2 regions of the Vallitalea guaymasensis genome follow, and region 2 is predicted to be linked to the other one. Evidence: a T-box and tRNA genes for the amino acid it is inferred to sense, from the RefSeq annotation. Region 2 holds a T-box; the other holds one or more tRNA genes.
What was found. A T-box is a leader RNA that pairs with one kind of tRNA and senses whether it is charged. The one in region 2 lies ahead of HYG85_RS00785 (glycine--tRNA ligase), so its partner is inferred to be a tRNA-Gly.

Region 1 (15,457 bases), 1.3 Mb from region 2:
CAGGTAATCTATTTGTACTTAGAAATACTGATATGCCTGCTGTTTTAATAGAAGTAGCCTTCTTATCCAATCCTACTGATGTTGCAAAATTGAAAAGTGAAACTTTTAAGAAGAATACAGCTAATGCAATATACAAAGCAATACTAGAAGCTTTCAAAAAATATCCAACTGGAAGATAGACATTTATCTAGGGAACAATTACATGATTGTTCCCTACAAATATATTCTACTTACAATAAGATCCACAATATTACAAAAAAACACTGTTGTAGCTTTCACTAATTAGGTATAAAATATAATTACCAAATATTTACAAATAAGAGGGGGAAGATTATGTATAGTGTTATAAATGCTTTTGTAGTATCATTGATAACTATGGGTTTGGTTATTAATACGGTTTCTATGAAGAGTAATATATTTTATTATGAATTTGAAAAACAAGATGAAGGAATATTGACTAGTGAGGAAATTGATTTAAAAAATAATAAAAATGTAGAAGAAAACATAAGATATACATTACAATACTTGTTTGACAATAATGAAGGTCATTATTCATTTATACCAGAGGAAGTGAAAATCACTAATATTTTGTTTATTAATGGTTCGCTAGAAATTGAGGTATCAGAAGATATACTTAATTATGGTGGTACTGCTAGGGAAATCTCTATGGTGGATCAGATTCTAGCAACAGTCTTTTCTATTAATGATATAGAAGAATTTTCACTTTTTATAGAGGGTGACCGAGAAGTTCTTAATGAAGGAACAAGTATAAAAGAATATACAAGAGATGAATGGGAAGAAAGGATGAATACAATTGAGCAGAATTGATGGAAGACAAAAGGATGAGCTTAGAGAAGTTAAGATTACAAAGGATTTTATTAAATATCCTGAGGGTTCAGTATTAATAGAAATGGGAGAAACAAAAGTAATATGTAATGCTTCGGTAGAAGATAGAGTTCCTCCTTTTAAAAAGGATTCGGGAGAAGGTTGGGTGACTGCTGAGTATTCTATGTTGCCTAGAGCTACTCTTGATAGAAATACCAGAGATATCAGCAGATTAAAAAAGAATAACCGTTCAGTAGAGATTCAGAGATTGATTGGTAGAGCGCTTAGGTCTGTAGTAGATTATAAGGCTCTTGGAGAAAGAACAATAACTTTGGATTGTGATGTTATTCAAGCTGATGGTGGGACAAGGACTGCTTCTATAACAGGTGCTTTTGTAGCGCTAGTGTTAGCCTGTAAAAAGCTTTTGAATGATGGACTGATAGATAAGATGCCTATTTCTTCTTATGTGGCTGCTATCAGCGTTGGAATAGTTGATGATGAGGAATTATTGGATTTATGTTATGCAGAGGACAGTCATGCGAAAGTTGATATGAATGTTGTTATAACTGATAAAGGAGAATTTATTGAAGTGCAGGGTACAGGTGAAGAATCTCCTTTTACTAGGGAACAGTTGAATAAGTTATTGGATTTGGGTGAAAAAGGAGTAGAGGAGCTTATTAAGTTGCAAAAAGAGGTATTGGAGGATTAATTATTAGTTGGCTAACGTGTGGGTAGAGGAGTGTGTAATAGTTGATTTTTACTTGCCTTACCTTGAGGAGCAGACGGTCTGCGTAAAAATCAACTATTACACAGCTCTAGTGGCTACGGTGGTAGAATAGATATATTCTATAATATTATTAATTAGATTTTACTGGTGATTTAATAGATTATTACTGAAGATAAGAGGAGACGTGTTGATGAAGGAAAAGATTATTTTTGCTACTAAGAATAGGGGAAAGATAAAAGAGATAAATATGATTATGGAGGATACTAATTATGAGGTTATATCTATGGAGGATGCAGGAATAGATATAGATATAGTTGAGGATGGTTCTACTTTCTTGGAGAATGCAATTATCAAGGCTAAAGAAGTTATGAAGATTGCTGATTGTATTGTTATGGCTGATGATTCGGGACTTGAGGTAGATTATCTTGATAAGGCTCCTGGTATTTATTCTGCTAGATTTGGTGGAGAGGATACTTCTTATAGGATTAAGAATAAGATGATTATTGATAAGTTGGAAGGTGTAGAGGAGAAAGATAGGACTGCAAGGTTTGTGTGTGCTATTGCCGCGGTATTTCCTGATGGTGAAGTTTTAACTACTAGAGGTACTGTAGAAGGGATTATTATCCATGAAGAGAGAGGGAGTAATGGATTTGGTTATGATCCTATTTTTTATGTACCAGAATATTCATGTACAACAGCTGAAATGGATAATGAATCAAAAAACAAGATAAGTCATAGGGGTAAGGCTTTAAGAAGTATGAAGGCTAAGATGGAAAGCCATAGAAACGGCTGTAAGTAGTTGTATTTAATATGAAGAAATAGTTAGAGTCATAAAACGGAGAGAATATATGAAGATACTTGTAATTAGTGATACACATGGAAATTTGAGAAATGTAATAAAAGTAATTAAAGATACAAAAGATATAGATAGAATAATTCATTTGGGTGATTATGAGAGAGATGTTGAAGAACTAGAGATAATTTCTAATGTACCTATAGATTTTGTGCCTGGTAATTGTGATTTTAATTCTTATGCACCTAGAGAAAAAATACTTGATTTTTATGGCTTGAAAATATTTATTACTCATGGACATTACTATGATGTTAAATGGGAGTATGATACTATATTAAAGGCTGCTAAACAGAAAAAGGTAGATCTTGTGCTATTTGGACATACACATGTATCATTAGTAGAGAATATAGATGATATTACAATTATTAATCCTGGCAGTATTTCATTGCCAAGAGATGGTAAAGGTTGTAGTTTCGGTATATTAGAGATAGAAAATAACGGTAAATTCCATATTACAATAAAAAAAATGGAAAAAAAACAAAAAAACTATTGACATTTGTTTGAAGCGTGTGTATAATAACTCTTGCGTTCGAAAAAGGACAGCAAATATCATAAGCAACGGGGTGTGGCTCAGCTTGGCTAGAGCGCTTGATTTGGGTTCAAGAGGCCGCAGGTTCGAATCCTGTCACCCCGATACCTTATGCGGGTGTAGTTCAATGGTAGAACACCAGCCTTCCAAGCTGGATACGTGGGTTCGATTCCCATCACCCGCTTTGTAATTAGAAATGATTACAGACAAGGCATTGAACTTGTGATGTGCCTGTAGCTCAGTAGGATAGAGCAGTGGCCTTCTAAGCCACGTGTCCGGGGTTCGAATCCCTGCAGGCACGCTAGGCAATTAAATATAAGTTGCTAAATATATGGTGGGTATAGCTCAGTTGGTTAGAGCGCAAGATTGTGGCTCTTGAGGCCGTGGGTTCGAATCCCATTACTCACCCTATAATATTAATGGGTAGTCGCCAAGCGGTAAGGCACTAGACTTTGACTCTAGTATGCGTAGGTTCGAATCCTGCCTACCCAGTTTTGGGCTACTAGCTCAGTTGGCTAGAGCACTGGACTCTTAATCCAGGTGTCCTGGGTTCGAATCCCAGGTGGCTCATGGCTTACAAAAAAAGTAAGAAAAAAATAAAAAAATTACTTGACATAATTAAATAATTGTTATATTATTGTATAGGTAATTTACACAATGCGCGGATGTGGCGGAATTGGCAGACGCACTAGACTTAGGATCTAGCGCCTAACGGCGTGGGGGTTCGACTCCCTTCATCCGCATTGATAAAAGCACTTGGTATCCAAGTGCTTTTTGCTTGTATGCATATATATCATATTAATATAAATATATATGCAATGAACATGAGTATAAAATTTTTCTTCATTAATTAAATATGATTATAATTGAGTATCCAAAAAACGAATGTTTTCTTCTTTGCATAAGTTACTATTATGAAATCTAGTATCAAATGTTACTTCTTTCACAAACCAACTAGGCGGGATAAAACTGTTTGCTGACTCTTCGCTATCAAATTCCACTTCTGCCATGATTAATCCTTCTAATTTATCATTAAAAATGTCAAGTTCTACAGTCAATGATTTATCAAGAGGAATATAATATCTTTTTTTACTTATTATATTATGATCTACTTTGGATTTTAAAGTATTATATTGCTCCATTGAGATTTTATCTTCAAATTCTTGTCTTATCATTAAACCAGAGGATTTATAGGTTACATAGTAAGATTCATCAGTTTTTCTAATTCTGATGACAGGATTGGTACAGATGTAACCTTGTTCTATATTAATATGTGGGTATTTTGTTATTTTGTCTAAGGGTAGGTTAATGAGATACTTTTTTTCTATTTCCATGAAGCTAATCTGATCCTTTCTATTTAAAATGGTATTCTATCAATTATTAAGATATATAATAGTTTTTGTGCATTTATAATTTATTACATGCTATAAGCCTATAAATAGTATATAGATTATCAACATTATAATACTGCAATAGAAAAATGTAGTGGTTGAACTATGCTTCTTTGGTGCGTAGAGATATTTTTCTTTTAAAAACTCTTTTATTTCCTGTTTAGATTTTAATGCGTATTCTTGCTGTAGACGATATTTGTATTTTTTTGAAACGGATGCTCTATAATGTTTAGTAGAGTATTTAAAAACATTGAAAGTGCCTTGATCATCAATGAATACGATTCCGGTAATAATAAAGATAAGTAGATTAACCAAAAATAGTTTCTCTAAAAAAATATGAAATAGAGTTATTGAATGGGTTGTTAATCTTTTATCAAAAACGGCAAGTAATAAGCTGGCAATAATAGCAATCAATATATAAATAATAATTTTTTTAACATTTTTTTTCATAATAGTCCTCCGTTGATTAAACTTATAATTTCTATTTATATGTTATTTATGTTACTCAATAAGAATATAAATATTATATCATAATATATTTATTTTCAACATACATAGATTTTAATTTCATCATTATTCAGCATACACGATTCGATATTATAATTTATTATTATTTTAGAAAGAACAAAAATAGCTATAAACCTACAAAATATCGCATGTAATTTAATGCAAAAACGCTATGATATGGCAAAGTATTAGCATATTAACCTATTATCAAAACCTTTACAAAGGATAAAATATGATATATAATTATTTAAGTATAATCTTGTTTTACTGGTCACAGAGTAACGCAAAATTATCAAAACCCGACTAAAAGGATACATAAAAAAATAATATCTAGGGTGGGATAACAACAATTTTAAAGGAGGATTTTTATGAAGAAATTATTAGCTTTACTACTAGTGTTGACAATGACATTTTCACTAGCAGCATGTGGCAACAAAGATAAGGATAAAACGACGCCAAGTGACGACGATAAGACAGTAACTGACAATGGAGATCAAGATAAAGATCAAGATGGAGACAAAGATACTTCAGAAGATAAAAAAGTACTTAATTTGATTTCAACTTCTAACATTCCATCATTAATTACATGGCAAGCAACTGATACTGTATCTTTTCAAGTATTAGGAAATGTAATTAGTGGTCTATATGTATTAGGTACTGATGGTACAGCTAAACCAGAAATGGCTGAATCATATGATGTTTCAGAAGATGGACTTACATATACTTTCCATTTACGTAAAGGTGTTCAATGGGCTGATATAAATGGAGAACCTTATGGAGAAGTAACTGCAAACGATTTTGTATTCGCTTGGAAAAAGTTATTAGATCCAGCAGAAGCATGTCAATATGCTAATATGCTTGCGACAGCTTCAATCAAGAACGGTAAAGAAGCTTTCTTGCTACAAAATAAAATAGTTAACTTTGAAAGAGAAGAAAAGAATTTAAAAGCTCTTAAAGTTGATGCTTATAAAGATACTGAAAACGCAACTGCTCAAGAGCAATTTGATGAAGCTAAGAAAGAATTAGAAGCAAAATTAGCAGAAGAAAAGAAATTCTTTGAAGAAAACTATGGTTCTTTAGATGAAGCAAAAGCTGAGCTTGCTGAATTAGCTAAAAACTTAGCTGTAACAGCTGAAGATGATTATACTCTAAAAGTTGAATTATCTAATCCAGTTCCATATTTCATTGACTTAATGTGTTTCGCTTCATTCTTCCCAGCAAGCGAAAAATATTATAATGAAACTGGAAAAGAAAAATATGGTAAATCAGTAGACGCTCTTTTATATAATGGAGCATTCATTTTCAAAGAGTGGAAAACATCTGAAAGACATTACTTAGAAAAAAATCCTATATATTGGGATGTTGCTAATGTTGAATTAGATGCATTGGATTTCCGTGTAATTGAAGGAATTAATAACGATACACGAGTTCAAATGTATTTAGATGGTGAACTAGATACTACAACATTATCTGGTGAGAATGTTGAAAGATATGGTAATAGACCAGATGCAGTTGAACTTCCAGAAACAGTTATATTCTATGCAGAAGTTAATGTTAACAATGGTGCATTAACTCCAACTAAAAAAGTATTAAGAGATGTTAGAGCAAGAAAAGCATTAAATATGGCTTTTGATAAAACATATATTACAGACGTTATATTCAAAAATGGTTCATTACCAGCAGATTTCTTTGTTCCAAAAGATTTTGTATCTAGTAAAGAACATGATGGTAAAGATTTCCGTCAAGTAGCAGAAGATTTATATGGTGGCGGAGAAGGATATAATAAATATAATCCAGAAAAAGCAAAAGAAATATGGACACAAGTTTTAGATGAACTTAAAGTTGACAAAGTAAATATTGAATGTATTATCTTTGATGGTGATGAAAGTAAACAAGTAGGAACACATATCAAAGATGAAATAGAAAAGAATTTACCAAATACAACAGTAGAATTACTAGTACTTCCATTCTCAGAGAAGCTTAGAAGAACTACAGAAGGTGACTTCTCTATGAACTGGGGAGGATGGGGTCCTGACTATCCAGACCCAATGACTTTCATGGACATGTGGATTACTGGAGGAGAATATAACAGAGGTAAATATTCTAATCCAACTTATGATGAAGGTATTGATGCATGTAGATCTGGTGAGTTAACTGCTCCTTCTAAAACAAAAGATCGTTTTGAAAAATTGGTAGAATTAGAAAAAATATTACTTGAAGATGAACAAGTAATTATTCCAATCTATCAACGTAGTGGTTTAGGTCTTAGAAATCCTAAAATTAAAGATTTAGTATTACAAAAATTTGGTGCAGACTATATTTATAAATGGGTTAAAATAGCAGAATAAGACACTATAATTAACTAAATATATTATAAAATTTTGGCAGGTGATCCTGCCAAAATTTGTGTTATATATTATTTTAGTTCGTTAAAGTATTAATTGATTGGAGGTTAATTATGATTCGCTATGTCATTGAAAGAATCGCTTTAATAGTCTTAACTTTATTTATTGTATTAACGATAAATTTCTTTTTATTAAGACTTATGCCTGGTACCCCATTTGATAATCCTAAGATAACGGAAGTTCAACAACAACTTATGAAGGAAAAATATGGGCTTGATGATCCAGCGTATGTACAATATTTTAGATATTTAAAACAAGTAGTATTTGAACGTGATTTAGGAAATTCATTTAAATTGCAAGACCAGCCAGTTCTAAAATTAATAACTATGAAATTACCTCATACTGTAAAAATTGGAACAATAGCTCTAATTTTTGGTGTTATTGTTGGGATTTTTCTTGGTTCTATTGCTGCAATATATAAGAACTCCATTTGGGATAATTTAGTTACAATTTTAGCTGTTATAGGGGTATCGATTCCAAGTTTTGTAATGGCAGCATTTTTACAATATTTTCTATGTGCAAAATTAGGATGGTTTCCATATATATATAAACCAGTAGATGTTATGCGTAATGTATCTTTTTGGGATTCAATCTATTCATCTATATTACCAGCGTTTTCATTAGGCTTATTTGTTATCTCGTCAACAATGAGATATATGCGTTCTGAATTAGTAGAAGTTTTAAGCAGCGATTACATACTACTTGCTCGAGCAAAAGGCTTAAGTAAACCAAAAGTAATATTCAGACATGCGCTTAGAAATGCTTTAATACCAGTAGTAACTATTTTAGGACCTATGGCTGTTAGTATATTGACTGGTTCAGTTGTTGTAGAACAATTCTTTGGTGTTCCTGGATTAGGGAAATTAATGGTAAATGCATCTTTTACTAATGATTATTTTTTAATATTAGGTGTTAACTTAGTATATAGCTTTTTATTAGTAACAGTAATTCTGATAGTCGATTTATTATATGGTGTTATAGATCCAAGAATCAGACTAAAAGGAGGTGGAGTATAGGATGGCATTATCAAAAGAGAAATTTAAGTTAGCTGAACATGATTTTACTAATGTAGATAAAATGAATACTGAAAGTGTTTCATTTTGGAAAGATGCTAGAAGAAGAATTAAAAAGAATAAAGGCGCTATGATAGGATTCTATTCAATAATAATATTGATTATACTTGCAATTTTTGGTCCTATAAGCCCTATAAATCAAAAAAATACAGATGGAACAGTATTTGAATATGATTCTGCCCCAATACTTCTTAATGAGAAAGGGGAAGAGATTTCCAAAAAGGATATATCTTATGTACCTCCTAGAATTCCTGGCTTAGAAAAATTAGGTATATTTGATGGTCATTCTAATATCGTTGTGGCTACTTTTGATTTAATTGTAGGTGAATTACCTAAGACTGATGAATTTGATGAATTAAAAAAACCCATGAATCGTAAAAAATTAATAGAGAAATTAAATATTCCGTACCATCCTTTCAATATTAATTTTGAAAAAATATATGAAAATGATGAAGGGGTTATTACAGCTAAGATCAAGGTAGTATCCACAGACGAAGTACTTGAGTTACCTTACGAAGACTTAATAAGCGAATATTCAAGATATAAACCTGGTACCTTTAAATTATTAAGTTCAACAATTGATGAATATGGTGTTGAAATGCTTAAGATAAATGCTGATTTCTATGCTATCCAAGGCATTAAGAATCTATACTTTTGGTTTGGAACTGATAAATTGGCTCTAGACCAATGGACTAGATTATGGATTGGTGTTAGGGTATCATTAATTATAGCATTAGCTTCATTGATAGTTGATTTTACATTAGGTATTTTATATGGAACTATAGCTGGATTTTATGGTGGAACTAAAGTGGATACAATCATGATGCGTATTACCGAAATATTAGGTAGTATTCCTAGCTTAGTTTTAATGATTATATTTTTGAGTATAAGTGGTACGATAGGAGATTTTATTGATGGTATTTTGCCCGGTCATCAAGGAACAACCACAATCAGATTAATAATACTTATATTAGCAATGAGTTTAACTGGTTGGATTGGTGTTGCAAGGGTTGTAAGATCTCAAATTCTAAAATTAAGAGAACAAGAATTTATATTAGCATCTAGAACTTTAGGAGCATCTAAGAGAAGATTAATGAGAAAACATCTTTTCCCTAATATTATAGGTCAAATATTAGTTATGGCTACATTTTCTATTCCTGGAGCTATATTCTATGAGGCATTTTTAACATTTATTGGGTTAGGATTACCTATACCAATGTCATCACTTGGTATATTAGTTAATGAGGGATATCACTCTTTCAAAACAATACCAAGTATGCTGTTGATACCAGCAACAGTAATGTCAATATTAATGTTAGCTATTAATTTATTAGCTAACGGATTAAGAGATGCACTAGATCCACGTATGAGATAGAAGGGAGAAAGAAGATGAATAAAGAAAAAATATTAGAAGTCAAAGATTTAGAAATCTCTTTCAGAACTCATGCTGGGGATGTGCAGGCTGTAAGAGGAATCTCTTTTGACTTATTCAAAGGTGAAACATTAGCCATAGTAGGAGAATCGGGCTCAGGTAAATCAGTAACAGTTAAAGGTGTAATGGGATTATTAGCAGATAATGGATACTATAAAAATGGTCATATCTTATTTGAAGGTCATGATGTTACTAAAATGAAAGAGGCACAGCTCCATTCTGTAAGAGGGAATAAAATGGCTATGATTTTTCAAGATCCAATGACATCTTTGGATCCAACCATGACAATTGGTAAACAAATTATGGAAGTTATAAGACTTCACCAAAAAGTTTCTAAGAAAGAAGCTTTTGAAAAAGCTGTAAAATTAATTGATATGGTAGGAATTCCAGAGCCAAGATCTAGAATGAAACAATACCCTCATCAATTTTCAGGTGGAATGAGACAGAGAATAGTTATAGCTATTGCATTAGCTTGTGAGCCTACTATCCTAATAGCAGATGAACCTACTACTGCACTTGATGTTACTATTCAAGCTCAGATTTTAGATTTAGTTAAAGATCTACAACAAAAGATTGGTGCTTCAGTTATATTCATAACTCACGATTTAGGTGTAGTAGCAAATGTCGCTGATCGTGTTGCAGTTATGTATGCTGGTAAAATGGTTGAGGTCGGAACAAGTGATGAAGTATTCTATGATCCAAGACATCCATATACATGGGGGTTAATAGGTTCAATGCCTGATCTTGAAACAGAAGGTGAATTATATGCTATACCAGGTACACCTCCTAACTTGATTAAGCCACCTGTAGGTGATGCATTTGCAATAAGAAATAAATTTGCTATGGATGTAGATTTTGAAGAACAGCCACCAATGTTTGAAATATCAAAAACTCATAAAGCTGCTACTTGGCTGTTACATGAGAACGCCCCTGAAGTAACACCACCAGATGTTATTATTAAACGTAGAGAGCGTTTGAAAGAGGTGAATAGCTAAATGAGTGAAAAGGAAGTATTAGTTGAATTACAAAATTTAAAACAGTATTTTAAGCTTGGTAGAAAAAGTGTTGTTAAAGCTGTTGATGATATTTCATTTAAGATCTATAAAGGTGAAACATTTGGATTAGTTGGAGAATCTGGATCAGGTAAGTCTACAACAGGTAGAACTATGATTAGATTATATAATCCAACAAGTGGAAAGATTTTCATGGAAGGTGACAGAATTGACGGTAAGGTTCCTAAAAAAGTAGTTGCCAATGTTAATAGAAACATGCAAATGATTTTCCAAGACCCAATGGCATGTCTTAACCCACGTATGAAGGTTGAGGACATTATTGCTGAAGGTATAGATATTCATAAATTAGCTAAAAACAAAGAAGAGAGACACCAAAAAATTGTAGAAATGTTAAATATAGTTGGACTCAATGAACAACATGCTGACCGTTATCCTCATGAATTCTCAGGTGGTCAAAGACAAAGAATAGGTATAGCTAGAGCTATGGCTGTTGAACCAAAGTTCATAATAGCTGATGAACCTATATCTGCACTTGACGTTTCAATTCAAGCACAAGTTGTAAACTTGATGAATGAATTAAAACAAAAAAGAGGATTAACATATTTGTTTATTGCCCATGACTTATCAATGGTTAAATATATCAGTGATAGAATAGCAGTTATGTATAAAGGTAAAATAATGGAGCTTACAACAAGTAAACAATTATTTGAGAAACCTTTACATCCATATACAAGATCATTGTTATCAGCTATTCCACTACCAGACCCTATTACTGAGAGAACTAGAAGACGTCATGCTTATGTTCCAGAAAAAGAGCATGATTACTCAGCTCACCAACCAGAATGGATTGAGGTTGACCCAGGTCACTTCATTTATGGTAATGAAAAAGAAATAGAAAAGTGGGACGCACTGTATAGATAGAACAAAAATAAGACTACATAGATATTTGACTATGTAGTCTTATTTTACGTCTTGCTATAATAAATTTTTTATAATATAAGATAAAAGTCAATAAACTAAAAAAATTATATTTTAATTAGGAAAATATATATCCTATTAAAATATAATTTTTTTTATTCTAAACATATATGTACGAAAATAATTTATTAATATTTTTGGTTGTAATATTTTCAATACTTGCTTCTTCAGCAGCTTGTATAACACTCTCATAAGGCAATTGATAAATATATGAAATATCCAAAGGACTATAAGAATTAGGGACTTTTTGTTTTACTTCTCTAGAAAACAATTTGCATATGTCGCTACTTCCATAAAACATAATCATAATAAAAGAATGTTTTGTTATACTATCAATATCATTATTTCTCATAATTTTTTTTATCTCATGATTTGAGATATCTAATAGTTCAGAGACAACATCCATATCAATAACATCCTTTTCCTCAGTTTTTAAAAATAAGTCTATTTTTTGTAGTTTAGGAGAAAGATGATTGTTATAATAATCAAGATATGTAGCCATTTAAAAACCTCCTGGAAAAATTACTAAAACACTTTTTTTGCAAAAGTGTAAATACTATAGTAAGTAATTATTATAAAATTTTATCTAAGTAGATTATAACTTATTATGCATACAAAATCATATGTAATAAATGGTTTTTTACTGGTTACAAATACCATAGTAAAAAAATGATTATGGTTAATACTATGATTACGGAGGTGATTTTAAATGGCATACAACAAGCAAGCAACAGATGCACTTAACAAATTTAAGTATGAAATAGCTAACGAGCTTAACGTTAACTTGAAACAAGGTTATAATGGAGATTTAACTTCTGCACAAGCTGGTTCAGTAGGTGGAGAAATGGTTAAGAGAATGATCGAAAAACAAGAGCAATCAATGTCATCAGGTGGTTCTTATTAATCACTTAACAACGATAATTAAATCATATTAAAATCCTAGAGATTGTATTTCTGGGATTTTTTTATTTCGAAAAATATGTATAAAAACTTCTAGAAAAAACCATACTTAATTAATGTGACAGATTAATCTAACATTAATGAATCTTTACAGCAGCATTTATGGTAAAAGTCTTAATTAGTAAATTAAGATAATAGTAAAAATGTGTAGATTTATCAGAATCACTATGGTATAATATACAAATGGTTAAATAGGAATAGCTATGCCCTTTTATATAGAATGATAATAATATGAGAAAAGCACACTTCATCTTCAAAGATAATAAAAAAGGGAAGAAATGACTTTCCTACTATATAAATTAAGGAGGAACAATTTTAAAATGAACGTAAATGTAGAAACACTAGAGAAAAGCATGGTTAAACTAACCATTGAAGTCGATGCAGATCGCTTTGAAGAAGGCATGAAGCATGCATATAATAAGAATAAGAGTAAGATTACTGTTCCAGGATTCAGAAAAGGTAAAGTACCTAGACAATTAATTGAAAAGACTTATGGAGCAGAAATTTTTTATGAGGATGCTGTCAACTACATAATTCCAGAAGCATATGATAAAGCTATAGAAGAGAATAAATTAGAGGTTGTTTCAAGACCAGAAGTTGACGTACAACAAGTAGAAAAAGGAAAATCAATGATTTTTACTGCCGAAGTTGCTGTTAAACCTGAAGTGACTTTAGGAGAATATAAAAATATAGAAGTTGAAAAGAGTAATATAGAAGTAACTGATGAAGATATTACAGGTGAAATTGAAAAAGTAAGAGACAAGAATTCAAGATTAGTTGATGTAACTGATAGAGCTGTTCAAGACAACGATCAAGTTATGATTGATTTTGAAGGTTTTGTAGATGGAGAAGCATTTGAAGGTGGCAAAGCTGAAAATTATTCATTAACTATAGGTTCACATTCTTTCATTGATACATTTGAAGAACAATTAATTGGAAAGACTATTGGTGAAGATATAGAAGTTAATGTTACTTTCCCAGAAGATTATCAACAAGAAGATTTACAAGGAAAAGAAGCATTATTCAAAGTTAAAGTTAATGAAATCAAATTCAAAGAATTACCAGAAGTAGATGACGAATTCGCAAAAGACGTATCCGAATTTGACACTCTTGATGAATATAAAGAAGACATTAAGGCAAAACTCTTAGAGCAAAAAGAAAATACAGCTAAAAGTAAAAAACAAGAAGATGTCTTAGAAAAAGTTATAGAAACTGCTACAATGGAAATAGCAGATCCTATGATTGACTTACAAGCAGAAAATATGACTAATGATTTTGCTACAAGACTTCAATATCAAGGTTTATCACTAGAGCAATATTTTGGATTCACAGGTCAGAACATGGCAACATTAAAAGAAACTATGAAGACTGATGCTGAAAAGAGAATCAAATCTAGATTAGTATTAGAAGCTATCGCTAAAGCTGAAAATATTGAAGTTTCAGAAGACGAATTAAAAGAAGAACTACAAAAAATGGCAGAAGCATACAATATGGAATATGACAAAATAGCAGAGACTATTGGTGAAGAAGAAAAAGAATCTATTCAAGATGATATCAAAAATCGTAAAGCACTTGATTTTATTGCTGAGCAAGCTAAAGAAGTGTAATAATAAGTATATCATTTGCGTAAGATAAAAGGTAGAGGAGGTAAATAATATGAGTTTAGTACCTTACGTCATAGAGCAAACCAGCAGAGGAGAAAGATCATATGATATTTTTTCCAGACTCTTAAAAGAAAGAATCATTTTCTTAGGAGAGGAAGTTACTGATGCAGCTGCAAGTGTAATTGTGGCACAGTTATTATTTCTAGAAGCTGAAGACCCAGAAAAAGACATTCATTTATATATAAATAGTCCAGGAGGATCAATTACTGCAGGAATGGCTATATATGATACTATGCAATACATTAAACCAGATGTATCAACAATATGTATTGGTATGGCTGCTAGTATGGGATCATTTTTACTTGCTGGTGGAGCGAAAGGGAAAAGATATGCTTTACCTAACGCAGAAATAATGATACATCAACCACTTGGAGGAATCCAAGGGCAAGCTGTTGATATCAAGATACATGCAGATAGAATAATCGAGATTAGAGAGAAACTTAATAAAATTTTAAGTGAAAAGACTGGTCAGCCATTAGAGGTTATAGAGAAAGATACTGATAGAGATAACTTCTTAACAGCTGAAGCTGCTAAAGAATATGGTCTTATTGACAAAGTGTTTGAAAAAAGATAGCCGAAAGTAGGTGAAGCAGTGGCTAATAAATATGAAGACAAGAAACAACTTAGATGTTCATTCTGTCACAAAGCTCAAGATCAAGTAAGAAAGCTTATCGCAGGACCTAACGTCTATATTTGTGACGAATGTATTGAATTATGTGCAGAAATCATAGAAGAAGAATTCCAAGATTACAAAGAAGCACAAGATCTTGAAAATATACCGAAGCCTCTTGAGATAAAGACATTTCTAGATGATTATGTTATTGGTCAAGAAGATGCTAAGAAAACATTAGCAGTTGCTGTGTATAATCATTATAAAAGAATAAGAAGTGATTTTAAGAATGAGGATGTAGAACTTAAAAAGAGTAATATACTCATGGTTGGACCTACGGGTTCAGGTAAAACATACATGGCTCAAACATTAGCTAAAATGTTAGGCGTACCTTTTGCAATTGCAGATGCTACTTCTTTAACTGAAGCAGGTTATGTTGGCGAAGATGTTGAAAACATATTACTACGTCTTATTCAGGCAGCAGATTTTG
Region 2 (15,457 bases):
CATTTTGGCCTTTGCAAGGGTATGAAGTTTATCTAGACGTAATCTAGATAATGACTTAAGTTCAGAAGTCGTGTATAGTGTAGATATATAGGGTTTGAGATGCGTGAAATTATGCATGATATATCTACAGATTGCAAGGCAGTCAAGTTTATCAGTTTTTGTGTTTCTTAGTGAATATGCCATTCTACTGTGGTGGGTTAGAACGGGGTTAATCATATACACGTTGAAACCGGCAGAGTGCAAGAAGTCACGGATGTTACTGGAGTAAATACCAGTTTCTTCAAGCCCTATATGGACGTTATCAAAAAGCTCCGTATGGGAAGAAATTTCCGTATGGAGTTTTTTAAATCCAGCAGAAGAGTTTTCGATAGTAAAAGACTCTGAAAGGATTTCACCGTACTCTGAAATAATAATTACATCATGTTTTTTTGAAGCGACATCAATGCCAATAAAAAGCATGTTAAGACCTCCTAGATATATTTAAACATTGTGCGACCACAAACTAAAATTCGGATGACCTTGTAAATGAAACGTCAAGCGTTAACCAGCTAATTTATCCTTTGAATAATAGTTGTGGGTATACCCTCCATTCAACGGTCGAGCCGTAGGTAAAACATGGAATACTCCACAACGTTTATCTAAATATTATATAGGAAAATAATATAAAGCAGAAATAAGAAAGGAGAGTATACTGATGTATCAATCTGATATATTTAGTATACAAGGAATATATGAGCGATATTATTGAGATAAAAGAATTAAAAAAAATATATAAAATGGGAAATGAACGGGTTGAAGCTTTAAAAGGTATAAGTCTTAATATTAAAAAAGGTGAGTGTTGTTGTATCCTTGGAACCTCTGGTTCTGGTAAATCTACGCTACTTAATATGATAGCAGGACTTGAAAAACCTACAAAAGGACAAATAATCATAAAAGGGCAGTCAATTGAAAAAATGAATGAAAAACAGGTTACCAAGTTTCGTCAGAAGCATGTAGGATTCGTTTTTCAATCATATAACTTATTACCCAATCTTACAGCTCTCGAAAATGTAGCAATGCCTATGATTTTTGGTGGTATATCCAAAAGAAAAAGGGAGAAAGAGGCAAAACAAATGTTACAGGCTGTTGGATTAGGGGATAGACTTCATCACAAACCTTCTCAAATGAGTGGAGGACAACAGCAGCGTGTAAGTATAGCAAGAGCTTTTGTTGGAACACCTGAGATTGTATTTGCTGATGAGGCGACAGGTAATCTTGATACGAAAACGACTATGGAAGTAATGGAACTCATTACTAATATGGCAAATGAGAACAATCAGACATTGATTATGGTAACTCATGATACAGAAACGGCAGTCTATGCTGACAGAGTAATTCATGTACGTGATGGTCTTATTGAAAGAATTGATGAAACAAAAGATGATATTTTAAAAGGAATTAATTATAAACAGGAGGCTTAATTATGAAAAAAACAAAATTACTAATTTATCTATGTGCTCTTATTATGGTTTTCAATGTAGCAGGTATAAAAGTGGCTGCAACAACAGAAACAAATGATATTATAGTGGACTTTTATTCTGTGAGTAAAAGCACCATCTATGAAGGAACAGAATTCACTTTAACAGTTAATTTGAAAAAGATAGGCTCAGGAACTATAACTGGAACTCCTACTTTAGCTATTAATCCAGGAAGCTTCATATTAAAAGATAAAGGTTCAGTTATATCTATCAATCCAGCTAATCTGAATGCTGGTGGTAAAGAAACAATAACACTTCCATTAAAATGTTCTGGCACCGATAATGTCATTGAACTGATATTCAATTATGTAGATGGCGGAGATTCAAAAAAAGCTGTCAACAAGATTACTATCGATATGGTGAAAGCCAGCAACAATTCTAATGAAAATACCACAACTAATACTAAAAAATATAATCCTGAGTTACAAGTTACTAATCAAGATATACCAACTGCTAGAGCAGGTTCTGTTTTGAATCTATCCTTGGAATTACAGAATATCAGCAGTCATACAGCTAAGGATATTACTGTAGAATTTATACCGTCCAAGGAAGATGGTTTTTTATATGAGACCAATAAAATGAGTATGGTACATAAAATTAAACAATTAAAGGCTAAAGAAAAAACAAATCTGGATTATTCCTTGACTATATTGAATGATTCAAAAGCTAAGACTTATACAGGGCAATTGAAGTATACATATTATAACTTATATGGTGACCTTAAGGAAAAGACACAGGACATATATATTAAGGTTAAAAAAGGTTTTCCAGACGTTAATCTAGAAATTGATAAAATTGAAACTCTACCTAAGATTATATATTCTGGTTCAGAAGCTCAGCTAAGTTTTCTAGTAAATAATAATGCGGGATTATCAAGTGTAAAAGATATAGAGGTTTCTTTACAAGGTTTATCAGGAGAAGGATTTACTATTGCAAATGGTGTTAATAGTAATAAGATAAGCATACTACCACCAGATAGCCCAGGTAAAAAGGTGACATTTAATCTATATGCAGCAGATAAAATGACTAAAGGAAGTTACCCAATCAAAGTAAAATTAAAATACCAAGATAATCTTAATAATGAACAAATAGTAGAAAAAGAGATTTATCTCAAAGTAGAACAGAAGAAGTCCAATATTGCAATAGAGAATATCAAAGCACCTTCAGGAACTATAACTGGAACTAATAAATTTAAAGTATCCTTTGATTTAGTTAACACCAGTGATATTGATACAAAAGACCTTACTGTGACAGTAAAGCCGGAGGAAGGTATTGTACCTGTTTCTCAAAGTGTGCAAGTACTTAAGTTGCTGAAAACAGGAACAACCAAAAAACTTGAGTTTGAATTTCAACCTACTGCAGAGGCAAAGACTAAGAACCATTTGATAAATATTGAAGTAAAAGGAAGTAATGAAGAAGCTTTAACTACTATTAATCAATATGTAGGTGTCTATGTCAAGGAAAATGACAAGGCTACTAATAGTAAACCAAATATTATCATAGACAGCTATGCAACAGAACCTACTATTGTAAAGGCAGGAGAAAATTTCAAGCTGAATATTTCTTTTAATAACACACACAAGAACAAGAAAGTGCAGAATGTAAAGGTATATTTAACAGCAGAAGAAAATACAAGTAACAATAGCAGCAATAATAGTAATGACAAATCAGGTAGTGTGTTTACACCAGTTAACAGCAGTAATACCTTTTTCATCGATGAGATATCACCTAAGCAATCAGTCAACAAACAATTGACCCTATATACTATACCATACGCAGCAGCAAAAACTCATACGATAAAGGTTAATCTTGAATATGAGGATGATAAAGCTAATCAATACAAGGCTACTGAACTAGTCAGTGTACCTGTCATTCAATCTTCAAGTTTCATAACAAGTGACATCAATATGCCAGAAGCTATGTCAGTGAATCAACCACATACTGTATCTTTGGAGATAAGTAATACTGGAAAAACAACCCTTGATAATTTTACTGTTGCCATTGAAGGCTTTGGTTCAAAAAACAGTAAAGGATACTTAGGAAATCTTCAATCAGGTAAAACAACTTATCACGATATTGAATTATGGCCTACCCAGGAGGGAGAAGTAAAAGGTAATCTTATATTTTCATATACAAAACCAGATGGAAAAACAGAAGAAGTGAAGAAAGAAATACATACTATGGCTACAGCAGATTTAATGCCTGAAGAAGGCGAATTTGTAGATGAGAACGGAAAACCAATAAATATAGAAAATGAAATCAATGCCCCTAAAAGTAATATGAATATCATAATGATAGTTGGTGTAATCAGTGTTTTACTTATTGTTCTTATAATCATATTAAGAGTGATTAAAAAGAAAAAGGATATGAAAGATGATGAATAATATAGATCTAATATCCATGGGGCTAAAAAATTTATTTCGTAGAAAACTTAGGACATTTTTAACTACATTAGGTATTATCATAGGGACTATTTCAATAGTAGTAATGATTTCTATTGGTATTGGTATGCAAAAACAAATGGATAAATCTTTTAATCAAATGGGCGATATGAATATTATTACTGTATCTCCTGCTGATAAAAGCAAAACCAATACTATTGGTGCAAAAAAGAAGAAGACTAGTGTTACAGACAAGGATATTCAATATTTAAAGAATATAGAAGGTGTTGATGCGGTTTCACCGGTTATTAATTATAGTGTTACTATGATAACATCAAAAAGATTGACAGCCCAAACATCAATCAAAGGTATGACTCTAGAATTCATGGAGAAATATGGGCTAGGAAAGATGAAAAAAGGTAGTGTCCTGACAGAGGATGATAGGGCAGGTGTGTTATTTGGAAAAATGACTCTATATGGATTTGTTAAGGCTAATGCCACTAACAATTATTATGATCCTTTTGAAGAGATGTATGATGAAGAAACAGGAAAGATGAAGGAACCAAAATTTAATCCTCTTGTTAATAGAATCTACATGTCATTTGGTTCAGAGAACACAGGTGATAACGAAAACACTATTAAACCAATATTAATTAAGCCAGTAGGTATATTAGCTACAACTAATTATCAAAAATCAGCATATATGTATATGGAATTAAGTCAACTACAAAATCTAAAAGATAAATATGATAAGATGACTGGTTATAGTGAGTATGGAGGTAAGAAGCCTAGCAAGAATGGGTATACTGAAGTTATGGTACACGTTCCTGACAGAAAGAATCTGGAAAGAATACAGAAAGAAATCCAAAAATATGGTTTTAGAGCTGATAGTGATGCAGATATGTTAAGAGAGACCAAGAAAATGACACAAATTATTAATCTGGTTTTCGGAGGTATCGGTGGAATCTCTTTATTGGTTGCTGCTATAGGTATTACCAATACTATGGTTATGGCAATCTATGAACGAAGAAAAGAGATTGGTGTCATGAAGGTCATAGGTTCTTCTATACGGGACATCAAGAGATTATTTTTATTTGAATCAGCTTCAATTGGATTATTAGGAGGTATATTAGGTGTAATACTCAGTTTTGGTATTTCATCCATAGTAAATGTTATTGCAGGTGGAGCAGGGTCATTTATGGGAGATATGAGTATGGAACAAACTAAAACATCAATTTCTATAATTCCTATATGGCTTTCGTTATTGGCTCTAGTATTTACTGCTTTTATTGGGCTGGTATCAGGGTATCTACCTGCTCGTAAAGCAATGAAATTAAGTGCTCTTGAAGCTATAAAAACAGAATAGTTTTCAATATTAGGGTTATCTCAATTAGAAGGGGATAACCCTAAATTGTTTAATGCACCTTTGGAATAAAGATATGGATATTCAAGTCTTGGAGTTGTAACATATTGGAAAATATATTATAATATAGTCATATTTTATTAAACTCTTTTATGGCATCAACTTTATAGTAATTTACTTGATACAGATGGAGTGTTATAATATCATAGAATAAATAGATGTATTATAGGAGTTATAAAATGAATGAGATAAAGACAAAAGGCATTGTTGTAAGTGAAATGCCTATAGGAGAAAATGATAAACGCATAGTTATTATTACCAAAGACAAAGGTAAGATAACAGTTTTTGCCAGAGGTGCTAGAAAAACAAATAGTATGTTTCTTGCTGGTTCTCAATTATTTTGTTATGGAGAATACATATTATATAAAGGAAAATCCTCATCCTATAATGTTAAGCAAATACAAATAATAGAATCTTTTCATGGTATACGTAAAGATATTGATTTATTAGCTTATGGGCTATATGTATTGGAGTTTGCAACATTCATTACTCAAGAGAATGTACCTAACAAACCACTTATGAAACTTATGTTGAAAACTTTGCAGATATTAGTTAGGAAAGTCATTGATTATGATCTGACAATGAGAATATTTGAATTGAAAGCCATGAGTTATATAGGTTATACCCCTAATGTAATAAACTGCGTCAACTGTGGTAAACAGTATGATAAGTATTCTTTTAGCATCAAGTTAGGAGGAATTGTTTGCAAAAATTGCTCTGATGAACAAAAATATGTGATTAGAATAAATAACAGTACTATTTATACTATGAGATATATTCTCGCTACATCCGTTGAAAAATTATTTAGTTTTCAGGTTAATGAAACCATCAAATACGAATTGACTTTAATAATGAAAAAATATATTGAATATCACCTTAACCATAAATTTAAGTCTTTAGATTTTTTATTGAAATTATAGTATGATAAAAAATTATTTTAAGGAGAATTATTATGAAAGTATTAAAATATTTTATATGCATATTTAGTATTTTTATCTGTATTTTTTTGTCTGGATGCACATCTAAGAAAATAGATTTTATTGCTGGTGAATTCCTTTATGAAATAAATGATGATAATGTAGAAGTTACATTCATCAAGAAAAATGATAAAAATTATGATAAGCAAAAATATAAAAATTTTGTAGAGAACAAATTAAAGAAACATAAAGAGATAGATGTTAAGATCAAGAACATAGAATTGTATGGAGACAATATAAGAATTACTTTTGGTTTTGATGATTTAGATGATCTGGATAGAGTTCTTGAAACAAATATTTTTCATGATTCTCTACAAGATTATCTAGATGATAATAATATCGATTATGACCAATTTGAAGATAAGGATATATTATATAATGTATTAAGTGGTGAAGAGATAACAGAAGAACAACTAGAAGATAATAAAAAATATAGTCTAATCAGACTAGACTGTAATAATTCTAAAATAAAAGTTAATGGAGATATAATATATGCTAGCAAGCAAGGTGAAATCATAAAGAAAGACACCATTTATTTTAAAGACTATGGCACTTATTATGTATTATATAAGCCTTCAACAGGAATAAGCAAATGGGTTTTATGGGCGTTGTTGCTATTAATAGTTAGTTACGCTGTCTATTTAAGTATTAAATGGCAATCTAGCAAAAAAAGTTCTGTTGACTGTTATTACTGTGGTCAGAAGAATGATTATGATGCAATATATTGTAAAATATGTGGAAATAAGATAATTTCAGATATAAAAGACGATAAAAAATAAATTATTGATATTGAAGAATTATCCTTGACATAGAATGACTGTTTTGATATACTTTTCCACAGATATATACAATTTTGTAAGATATATTTTGACTGAAATATTACTATATAGAATTACATAAGGTCTCTGTAATGATGAAGAGAAGTAATTAATTAAATAAATTCTTATAGCGAGTTCAGGAAGGTGGAAGCTGAACAGAATGTAATTAATGAATGGCGCTTTTGAACAGATAAGTAAGTGGATGTGATATTATCACATCAATTAGGGTGGAACCGCGGAAGGTATTCTTTCGTCCCTTTCTGGGATAGAAGAATGTCTTTTTTTGTGAAAAAATATAAATATAGATATATATATGAAAGGATGTTTAATATGGAAAAGACTATGGAAAAAGTAGTTGCCCTTGCAAAGGCTAGAGGTTTTATTTATCCAGGATCAGACATATATGGAGGATTAGCTAATACATGGGATTATGGTCCTCTTGGAGTTGAACTTAAGAACAATGTAAAAAAAGCTTGGTGGCAAAAATTTATTAAGGAAAGTCCTTACAACGTAGGTATTGATTGTGCTATATTGATGAATCCACAAGTATGGGTTGCTTCAGGTCATGTAGGCGGTTTCAATGATCCATTGATGGATTGTAAAAGTTGTAAAGAAAGATTTAGGGCTGACCAATTAATTGAAAACTACATGAAAGAAAATGATCTTGAAATTGAAGATGCTGTTGATTCATGGTCCAATGAAAAAATGAAAGAGTATATTGAAGAAAATGGTATTGCCTGTCCTTCTTGTGGAGAGAAGAACTTTACAGATATCAGACAGTTCAATTTGATGTTCAAAACTTTCCAAGGTGTAACAGAAGATGCAAAAAATACTGTTTATCTACGTCCAGAAACAGCACAAGGTATCTTTGTTAACTTCAAGAATGTACAACGTACTTCAAGAAAGAAAATTCCATTTGGTATTGGTCAAATAGGTAAATCTTTCAGAAATGAAATTACACCAGGAAACTTTACATTCAGAACTAGAGAATTTGAGCAAATGGAATTAGAATTTTTCTGTGAGCCAGGAACAGACCTTGAATGGTTTGAGTATTGGAAAAAATATTGTGTCAATTGGATACTATCTCTTGGTATAAAAGAAGAAAATATGAGACTTAGAGATCATAGCCAGGAAGAATTATCTCATTACAGTAATGCAACATCTGATATAGAATACCTTTTCCCATTCGGTTGGGGTGAATTATGGGGTATTGCTGATAGAACAGATTTTGACTTAAGAAAACATCAAGAAACGTCAGGTGCTGATTTAACATATTTTGATGATATGAAAAAAGAAAAATATATTCCATATTGTATTGAACCTTCACTAGGTGCAGATAGAGTAACACTTGCATTCTTATGTGAGGCATATGATGAAGAAGAGTTAGAGAATGGTGATGTAAGGAAAGTACTACGTTTCCATCCAGCGATAGCTCCAGTACAAATTGCTGTTCTTCCATTATCAAAAAAACTATCTGAAGAAGCTGAAAAGATATATGCTATGTTAGGTAAACATTATAATGTTGAATACGACGACAGAGGTAGTATTGGTAAAAGATACCGTAGACAAGACGAAATAGGAACACCTTATTGCTTAACATTTGATTTCGATTCTTTGGAAGATGGAGCTGTAACTATTAGAAATAGAGATTCAATGGAACAAGAAAGAGTTAAAATTGATGACCTGCTAAATTATTTAGGACAAAGGATAACATTTTAGCATAAAATTACACAAAAAAAAATATTAAACAGTTACTTTATTAGTCAATTGGTTAAAATCTATATATTAGTAGAAAAAAACAAAAAAAAGTCTACTTATTTTAAGTTTTTGTGTTATAATATATGTCGGACTGACATATAAGTAAAATTTTAGCAAATAGCGTCAAATAAATAATTTACAGATATATTGATGAAATGATTGTTAGAATTATACAATTTGGTCATAATTTATTATAAGGTCATTAATAACTATTTGTATTTATCAAGTACTAATGACATAAAAACTAAGAGGTTCAAGCCTTAAGTTTTTAATATAAATAATTAAAGAAAAGATTATCAGGAGGTATATTTAATGAGCAAGAAATATGTTTATATGTTTAGTGAAGCTGATGCATCAATGAAAAACCTTCTTGGTGGAAAAGGAGCTAACTTAGCAGAAATGACTAAGCTTGGTTTACCAATTCCTCAAGGATTTACTGTTTCAACTGAAGCTTGTATTAATTATTATGATAATGGTGAAAGTATTTCTGATGAAATTAAACAACAAATCGAAGAAGCTTTAGTGAAAGTTGAAGAAATTAATGATAAAAAATTTGGTGATAATAGTCAACCATTATTAGTATCTGTTCGTTCAGGTGCTAGAGTATCTATGCCTGGTATGATGGATACAGTTCTTAACTTAGGACTTAATGATGTATCTGTTGAAGGATTCGCAAAAGCTACAGAAAATGCAAGATTCGCATACGATTCTTATAGAAGATTTATTCAAATGTTCTCAGACGTTGTTAAAGGTCTTCCAAAATCAAAATTCGAAAGAGTATTAGACGATATCAAAGAAGCAAAAGGATACGCAAGTGACTTAGATTTAACAGCTGATGACTTAAAAGACGTAATCGCTGCTTTCAAAAATTTATATAAAGAACAATTAGGTGATGATTTCCCACAAAATCCAAAAGAGCAATTAATGGCAGCTGTAGAAGCAGTATTCGGTTCATGGAACAACGAACGTGCTATCATCTACAGAAGAATGAATGATATTCCAGGTAACTGGGGAACAGCTGTTAATGTTCAAACAATGGTATTTGGTAACATGGGTGAAAGTTCAGGAACAGGTGTTGCTTTCACAAGAAACCCTGCAACTGGTGAAAAAGGAATTTATGGAGAATACTTATTAAATGCACAAGGTGAAGACGTTGTTGCTGGTATTAGAACTCCAGAACCTATAACAAGACTTGAAGAGGATATGCCAGAAGTATACAAACAATTCATGGAAATCGCTTCTAACTTAGAGAACCACTACAAAGATATGCAAGATATGGAGTTTACTATTGAAAAAGGTAAATTATATTTCTTACAAACACGTAATGGTAAAAGAACAGCAGCTGCTGCATTAAAAATAGCTGTTGATCTAGTAGAAGAAGGATTATTAACTTCAAAAGAAGCTTTAATGAAAGTTGAGCCAAAACAACTTGATCAATTACTTCACCCTAACTTTGACGTTGCTGCATTAAAAGCTGGAACTGTAGTAGCTAAAGGTTTACCTGCATCTCCAGGAGCTGCTGCTGGTAAGGTATACTTTACTGCAGAAGATGCTGCTGAAGCTGCTAAGAGAAACGAAAGAGTTATATTAGTTAGATTAGAGACTTCACCAGAAGATATCGAAGGTATGTACGCTTCAGAAGGTATCTTAACAGTACGTGGAGGTATGACATCACACGCAGCCGTTGTAGCTCGTGGAATGGGTACTTGTTGTGTATCTGGTTGTGGAGACATTGCTATTGATGAAGAAAACAAAGTATTTACTGTTGCTGGACAAACTGTTAAAGAAGGAGATTATATCTCATTAGACGGTTCAACAGGAAATATTTACATTGCAGATATTAAAACAGTTGATCCTGAAATTTCAGGTGATTTCGAGAAGTTCATGTCTTGGGCTGACGAAATTAGAACATTAAAAGTAAGAACTAATGCTGATACTCCAAGAGATGCTAGGAAAGCTGTTGAGTTTGGTGCTGAAGGTATCGGACTTTGCCGTACAGAGCATATGTTCTTTGAAGAAGATAGAATTGCAAAAATGAGAAAAATGATTGTTGCTAAAGAAGTAGAAGAAAGAAAAGCTGCTCTTAGCGAATTATTACCAATTCAAAAAGGTGACTTCAAAGGTATGTACGAAGCATTAAAAGGAATGCCAATGACTGTACGTCTTCTTGACCCACCACTACATGAGTTCTTACCTCATGATGAAGAAGATATCGTTGCTTTAGCAAAAGATATGGGTATCACTTTTGAAGAATTAAAAGCTACTGTTGATTCATTACATGAATTCAACCCAATGCTTGGTCATAGAGGTTGTCGTTTAGCTGTAACATATCCAGAAATAGCTGAAATGCAAGCAACAGCTATTATTGAAGCAGCAATCGAAGTTAAGAAAGAACAAGGATACGATATCGTTCCTGAAATTATGATTCCATTAGTTGGAGAAATCAAAGAATTAGCATATGTTAAAGATGTAGTAGTTAAAGCTGTTGACGCTGCAATAGCTGAAGCTGGTGTTGAGATGGAATACAAAGTTGGTACTATGATTGAAATTCCACGTGCTGCATTAACTGCTGATGCAATTGCAAAAGAAGCTGAATTCTTCTCATTTGGTACAAATGACTTAACTCAAATGACATTTGGATTCTCTCGTGATGATGCTGGTGCTTTCTTAGAAGATTACTACAATAAGGGAGTATTTGAATCAGATCCATTTGCTAGATTAGATCAAACTGGCGTTGGTCAATTAGTTAAGATGGCAGCTGAAAAAGGTAAAGCTACAAGACCTGATATTAAATTAGGAATCTGTGGAGAACATGGTGGAGACCCTGCTTCAATTGAATTCTGTCATAAAGTAGGATTAAACTATGTATCTTGTTCACCATTTAGAGTACCTATCGCTCGTTTAGCTGCGGCTCAAGCTGCTTTAAATAATTAATAAATAGGAATCTATATTCCGTTAAAAAGCCGTCAGTTTGACTGACGGTTTTTTGTTATATTATAGAATTAAGAATGAAGGTGTGTTTCTATGGATATGAAATTAATAGTTGCCCCTATTATAGGTGCAGGAATAGGGTATTCTACTAATTGGCTTGCAATCAAGATGTTGTTTAGACCTTACACTGAAAAAAGGGTCATGGGTATCAGACTGCCCTTTACACCAGGATTAATACCAAAAGAGAGAGAAAGAGTAGCTAAATCCATTGGTGAGGTTATTCAAGATTATTTATTGACAGATAAAATTATTGTAAACGAACTACTAGAAGATTCAACAAAAAATCATGTGCTTAGTTTAGTAAACCATAACTTATATAATCAAGAAGGAAATATTGATTTAGAACAATTACTATCATCTAATGATAATAAACCAGTAATTGATAAGTTGAAGGATATCTTGGTTAGAAGATTATATGAACTTATACAAGATAAAAGCACCAAAGAACAATTGCAAAAGGCAATAAGTGAAAAAGTAAGTACAAGTCTAAAAAAAGTGAAATTGACAGATATAGTAAGTGAAGAAGAGCTTAATCATAAATATGAAGATTTCTTATACAATCAAAAGACCAGGGTAATGTTAACTGATTTCTTATCTGGCATAATCAAGGAAGAGGCCACTATCAATGAGATAATTGATGAAGAGATGATTAATAATGTAAAAAAATTCTTCATTGATTATATTGATACATTAACAAGTGACTTGAAAATATTTGAAAATGAAAAGTTGAAAGAAAGAGTAGTAGGTCTGATTGATGCAACTATAAAAGAAAAAGTTGGAGCTTTAGGTGCTATGTTTGTTAATGGAGAGAGCATTTATCAAACCATAGCGGAAAAATCAAAAGAAAAACTGCAAGAACAAGAAGTAAAAGATGAAATATATACATTTGTAATAGAAAAAATAGATGAAGTAACTAATAGACCTTTAAAAGAGATTTTATCTAATGATAAAAGAGAGAGTTTGATTGCATGGTTAGCTTATTACATACCAAAAAATCTTTCGAAATTAGATATTACCAGTGCTATTGACTTGAAAGATACTGATCTATACTCATTCATTAATAACTTGGTAAATGATAGTCTAGAAGATAAAATCAACCATATGGTTAATGACAATTATGAAGAAATGCTGAGAGACAAAGACATTATTGAAAGTATTGAAAACATTGTAGATACCATGTTTAATAGAGTTATATTGACTAATATTAAGGTTACAGATGAAGATAAGAAGGCCATAGATACTTTTATTCTTGACAAATATAATTCATTTGTTAATAAGCACATGACTAAACTGATAAAAGATGTAAAATTAAGTTCTATCATAGAAAAGCAGCTTAACATGTTTGATATCAAAATGCTGGAAGATATCATATTATCCATTGCCAGAAAAGAGCTCAATGCCATAACTTTACTAGGAGGATTATTAGGTTTTATTATTTCTTTTCTAGCAGTTTTGTTCTAGATTTTTGGTAGATATCTATTTATTATTTATATTGACTTTTGAGTATATGTAAGATATAATTGATACAAGTGATAATCATTATCACTAGATGGAGTTGATTATATGACATTAGATAAGGCTGAGAATAAACAAATGTTTATTGTAAATGATATTGTGCAAGAACAAAGAATGAAAAAACGTCTACAAGACATGGGATTGACTAAAGGAACTAGAATAAAGGTTCTATCTAATAATACAGGCGGTTCTTTTATTCTTAATATTAGAGGTTCAAGAGTTGTAATTGGTAAAACAGTTGCAGAAAAGATACATGTTCAACCTAGTGAACATGAAGCTTATGATATAAAAGCTGTTGGTAATGCCTGTTAGAATTATTGAATCATAAAGCAAAGCTTACCATAAAATGAGTTAGTGAAAGATAACTTGATAGTCTATAAAGATACTTTTATAAGTGTCTTTTTGTATGTTTACAGAAAGGGATATGACAATGAATGGTAATATAAGAGTTGCTTTTGTAGGAAATCCTAACTGTGGGAAAACTACATTGTTTAACGCATATACAGGGGCTAAGCACAAAGTAGGAAATTGGCCTGGAGTTACTGTAGAAAAAAAAGAAGGAACAATTACATATGATGACAATAAGATAACACTTGTTGATTTACCTGGGATATATAGCATATCTCCTTATACAATGGAAGAAATCCTTACAAGAGAATATATATTGGAAAATGATCCAGATGTAGTTATAAATATTGTTGATGCCTCTAATCTAGAGAGAAATCTATATTTAACTCTTCAATTGATAGAACTTGGTAAGCCAGTTATCATAGCTCTTAATATGATGGATGTTGCTAGAAACAGGGGATTTATAATTGATATCTCCAAATTATCTAAACAGCTGAATGTACCTGTTGTAGAAGTTGTAGCTACTAAAAAGACAGGTCTAGATGATTTATTGAAAATGATTATCCATACAGCTGGTAATAAAAAAGATTATGAACCAATTAAATTAGATTATGGTAATAAGATTGAAGAAGATATAGATAAAGTAGAGAAAAAACTATCAGGACAAGACATTGACCATAATACTGTAAGATGGTATGGATTGAAAGTTGTTGAGGATGACAGGGAAATATGCAATAAGCTAAATATAAAGAATGAATTTAATTATGAAGAAGAGATTGCAAAAAGGAAATATGATTATATTACTGATTTCATTAATAATATTTTGACTAACCCTTATGAAGAAGATGAGACATTTTCTGATAGAGTTGATAAAATTGTTACTAATAAATGGGCGGGACTTCCTATTTTCATTTCTATGATGTTACTTGTGTTCGCTTTCACATTTAAAGTAGGAAACTTTTTAGCTGAATTGCTTAATATAGGATTCCAAGGCTTTAGTAACGTGATTACGAGTTTATTGACATCCATAGATGCAGCAGACTGGTTAATATCACTAATAGTTGATGGTATTATAGGAGGAGTAGGGGGAATACTTATCTTCCTTCCTAACATTGCTTGTCTGTTTTTAGCCATATCCATATTAGAGGATAGTGGATATATGTCAAGAGTTGCCTTAATAATGGATAAATTCATGAGAAAATTAGGACTTAGTGGAAAGGCATTCATACCAATGATTCTTGGTTTTGGATGTTCAGTTCCTGCAATTATGACAGCTAGGACGCTAGAAGATGAAAGAGATAGATTGACAACTATACTGATAACACCTTTTATGTCTTGTAGTGCAAGATTACCCATTTATATATTATTTTCGAATATATTTTTCCCAGGAAATGAAATATTAATTGCATTTTCATTATATTTACTTGGTGTAGTAGTAGCGGTATTGATTGCTTTAATATTCAAGAAAACCCTATCAAAAGGAGAAACTGCTCCATTAATATTAGAACTGCCAGCTTATAAGAAACCTTCGCCAGGTACTATTCTCATATTTGTATGGGAAAAGGTAAAAGGATATATAATTAAGGCTGGAACAATAATATTTGTTGCGTCCATAGTAATATGGTTTTTACTAGAATTCAATTTATCAGGAAAGACGGATATAACAACAAGTATGGGAGCGTCTATTGGACAAGTTATTGCACCAGTGTTCAAACCTTTGGGATTTGGT

Region 1: it encodes a tRNA-Gly, which carries the amino acid that the T-box ahead of HYG85_RS00785 (glycine--tRNA ligase) is inferred to sense. The anticodon was not compared.

Annotation. Positions count from the first base shown of each region.
Region 1 covers NZ_CP058561.1:1,457,278-1,472,734, reverse strand. Annotated here, with positions in the region: gene HYG85_RS06765 (N-acetylmuramoyl-L-alanine amidase) at 1-179, shown strand, start outside; gene HYG85_RS06760 (GerMN domain-containing protein) at 334-828, shown strand; gene rph (ribonuclease PH) at 815-1,534, shown strand; gene HYG85_RS06750 (XTP/dITP diphosphatase) at 1,743-2,351, shown strand; gene HYG85_RS06745 (metallophosphoesterase family protein) at 2,401-2,898, shown strand; tRNA gene HYG85_RS06740 (tRNA-Pro) at 2,965-3,039, shown strand; tRNA gene HYG85_RS06735 (tRNA-Gly) at 3,048-3,118, shown strand; tRNA gene HYG85_RS06730 (tRNA-Arg) at 3,162-3,235, shown strand; tRNA gene HYG85_RS06725 (tRNA-His) at 3,269-3,342, shown strand; tRNA gene HYG85_RS06720 (tRNA-Gln) at 3,355-3,426, shown strand; tRNA gene HYG85_RS06715 (tRNA-Lys) at 3,431-3,504, shown strand; tRNA gene HYG85_RS06710 (tRNA-Leu) at 3,596-3,677, shown strand; gene HYG85_RS06705 (CYTH domain-containing protein) at 3,795-4,268, opposite strand; gene HYG85_RS06700 (DUF3899 domain-containing protein) at 4,359-4,775, opposite strand; gene HYG85_RS06695 (peptide ABC transporter substrate-binding protein) at 5,201-7,180, shown strand; gene HYG85_RS06690 (ABC transporter permease) at 7,291-8,253, shown strand; gene HYG85_RS06685 (ABC transporter permease) at 8,255-9,685, shown strand; gene HYG85_RS06680 (ABC transporter ATP-binding protein) at 9,700-10,737, shown strand; gene HYG85_RS06675 (ABC transporter ATP-binding protein) at 10,738-11,676, shown strand; gene HYG85_RS06670 (hypothetical protein) at 11,834-12,235, opposite strand; gene HYG85_RS06665 (alpha/beta-type small acid-soluble spore protein) at 12,443-12,637, shown strand; gene tig (trigger factor) at 13,014-14,300, shown strand; gene clpP (ATP-dependent Clp endopeptidase proteolytic subunit ClpP) at 14,350-14,931, shown strand; gene clpX (ATP-dependent Clp protease ATP-binding subunit ClpX) at 14,950-15,457, shown strand, end outside.
Region 2 covers NZ_CP058561.1:169,538-184,994, reverse strand. Annotated here, with positions in the region: gene HYG85_RS00815 (IS110 family RNA-guided transposase) at 1-459, opposite strand, end outside; gene HYG85_RS00810 (ABC transporter ATP-binding protein) at 732-1,460, shown strand; gene HYG85_RS00805 (COG1361 S-layer family protein) at 1,463-3,901, shown strand; gene HYG85_RS00800 (ABC transporter permease) at 3,891-5,264, shown strand; gene recO (DNA repair protein RecO) at 5,501-6,241, shown strand; gene HYG85_RS00790 (hypothetical protein) at 6,274-7,077, shown strand; T-box leader at 7,200-7,377, shown strand; gene HYG85_RS00785 (glycine--tRNA ligase) at 7,447-8,835, shown strand; gene ppdK (pyruvate, phosphate dikinase) at 9,187-11,808, shown strand; gene HYG85_RS00775 (DUF445 family protein) at 11,899-13,326, shown strand; gene HYG85_RS00770 (FeoA family protein) at 13,429-13,692, shown strand; gene feoB (ferrous iron transport protein B) at 13,787-15,457, shown strand, end outside.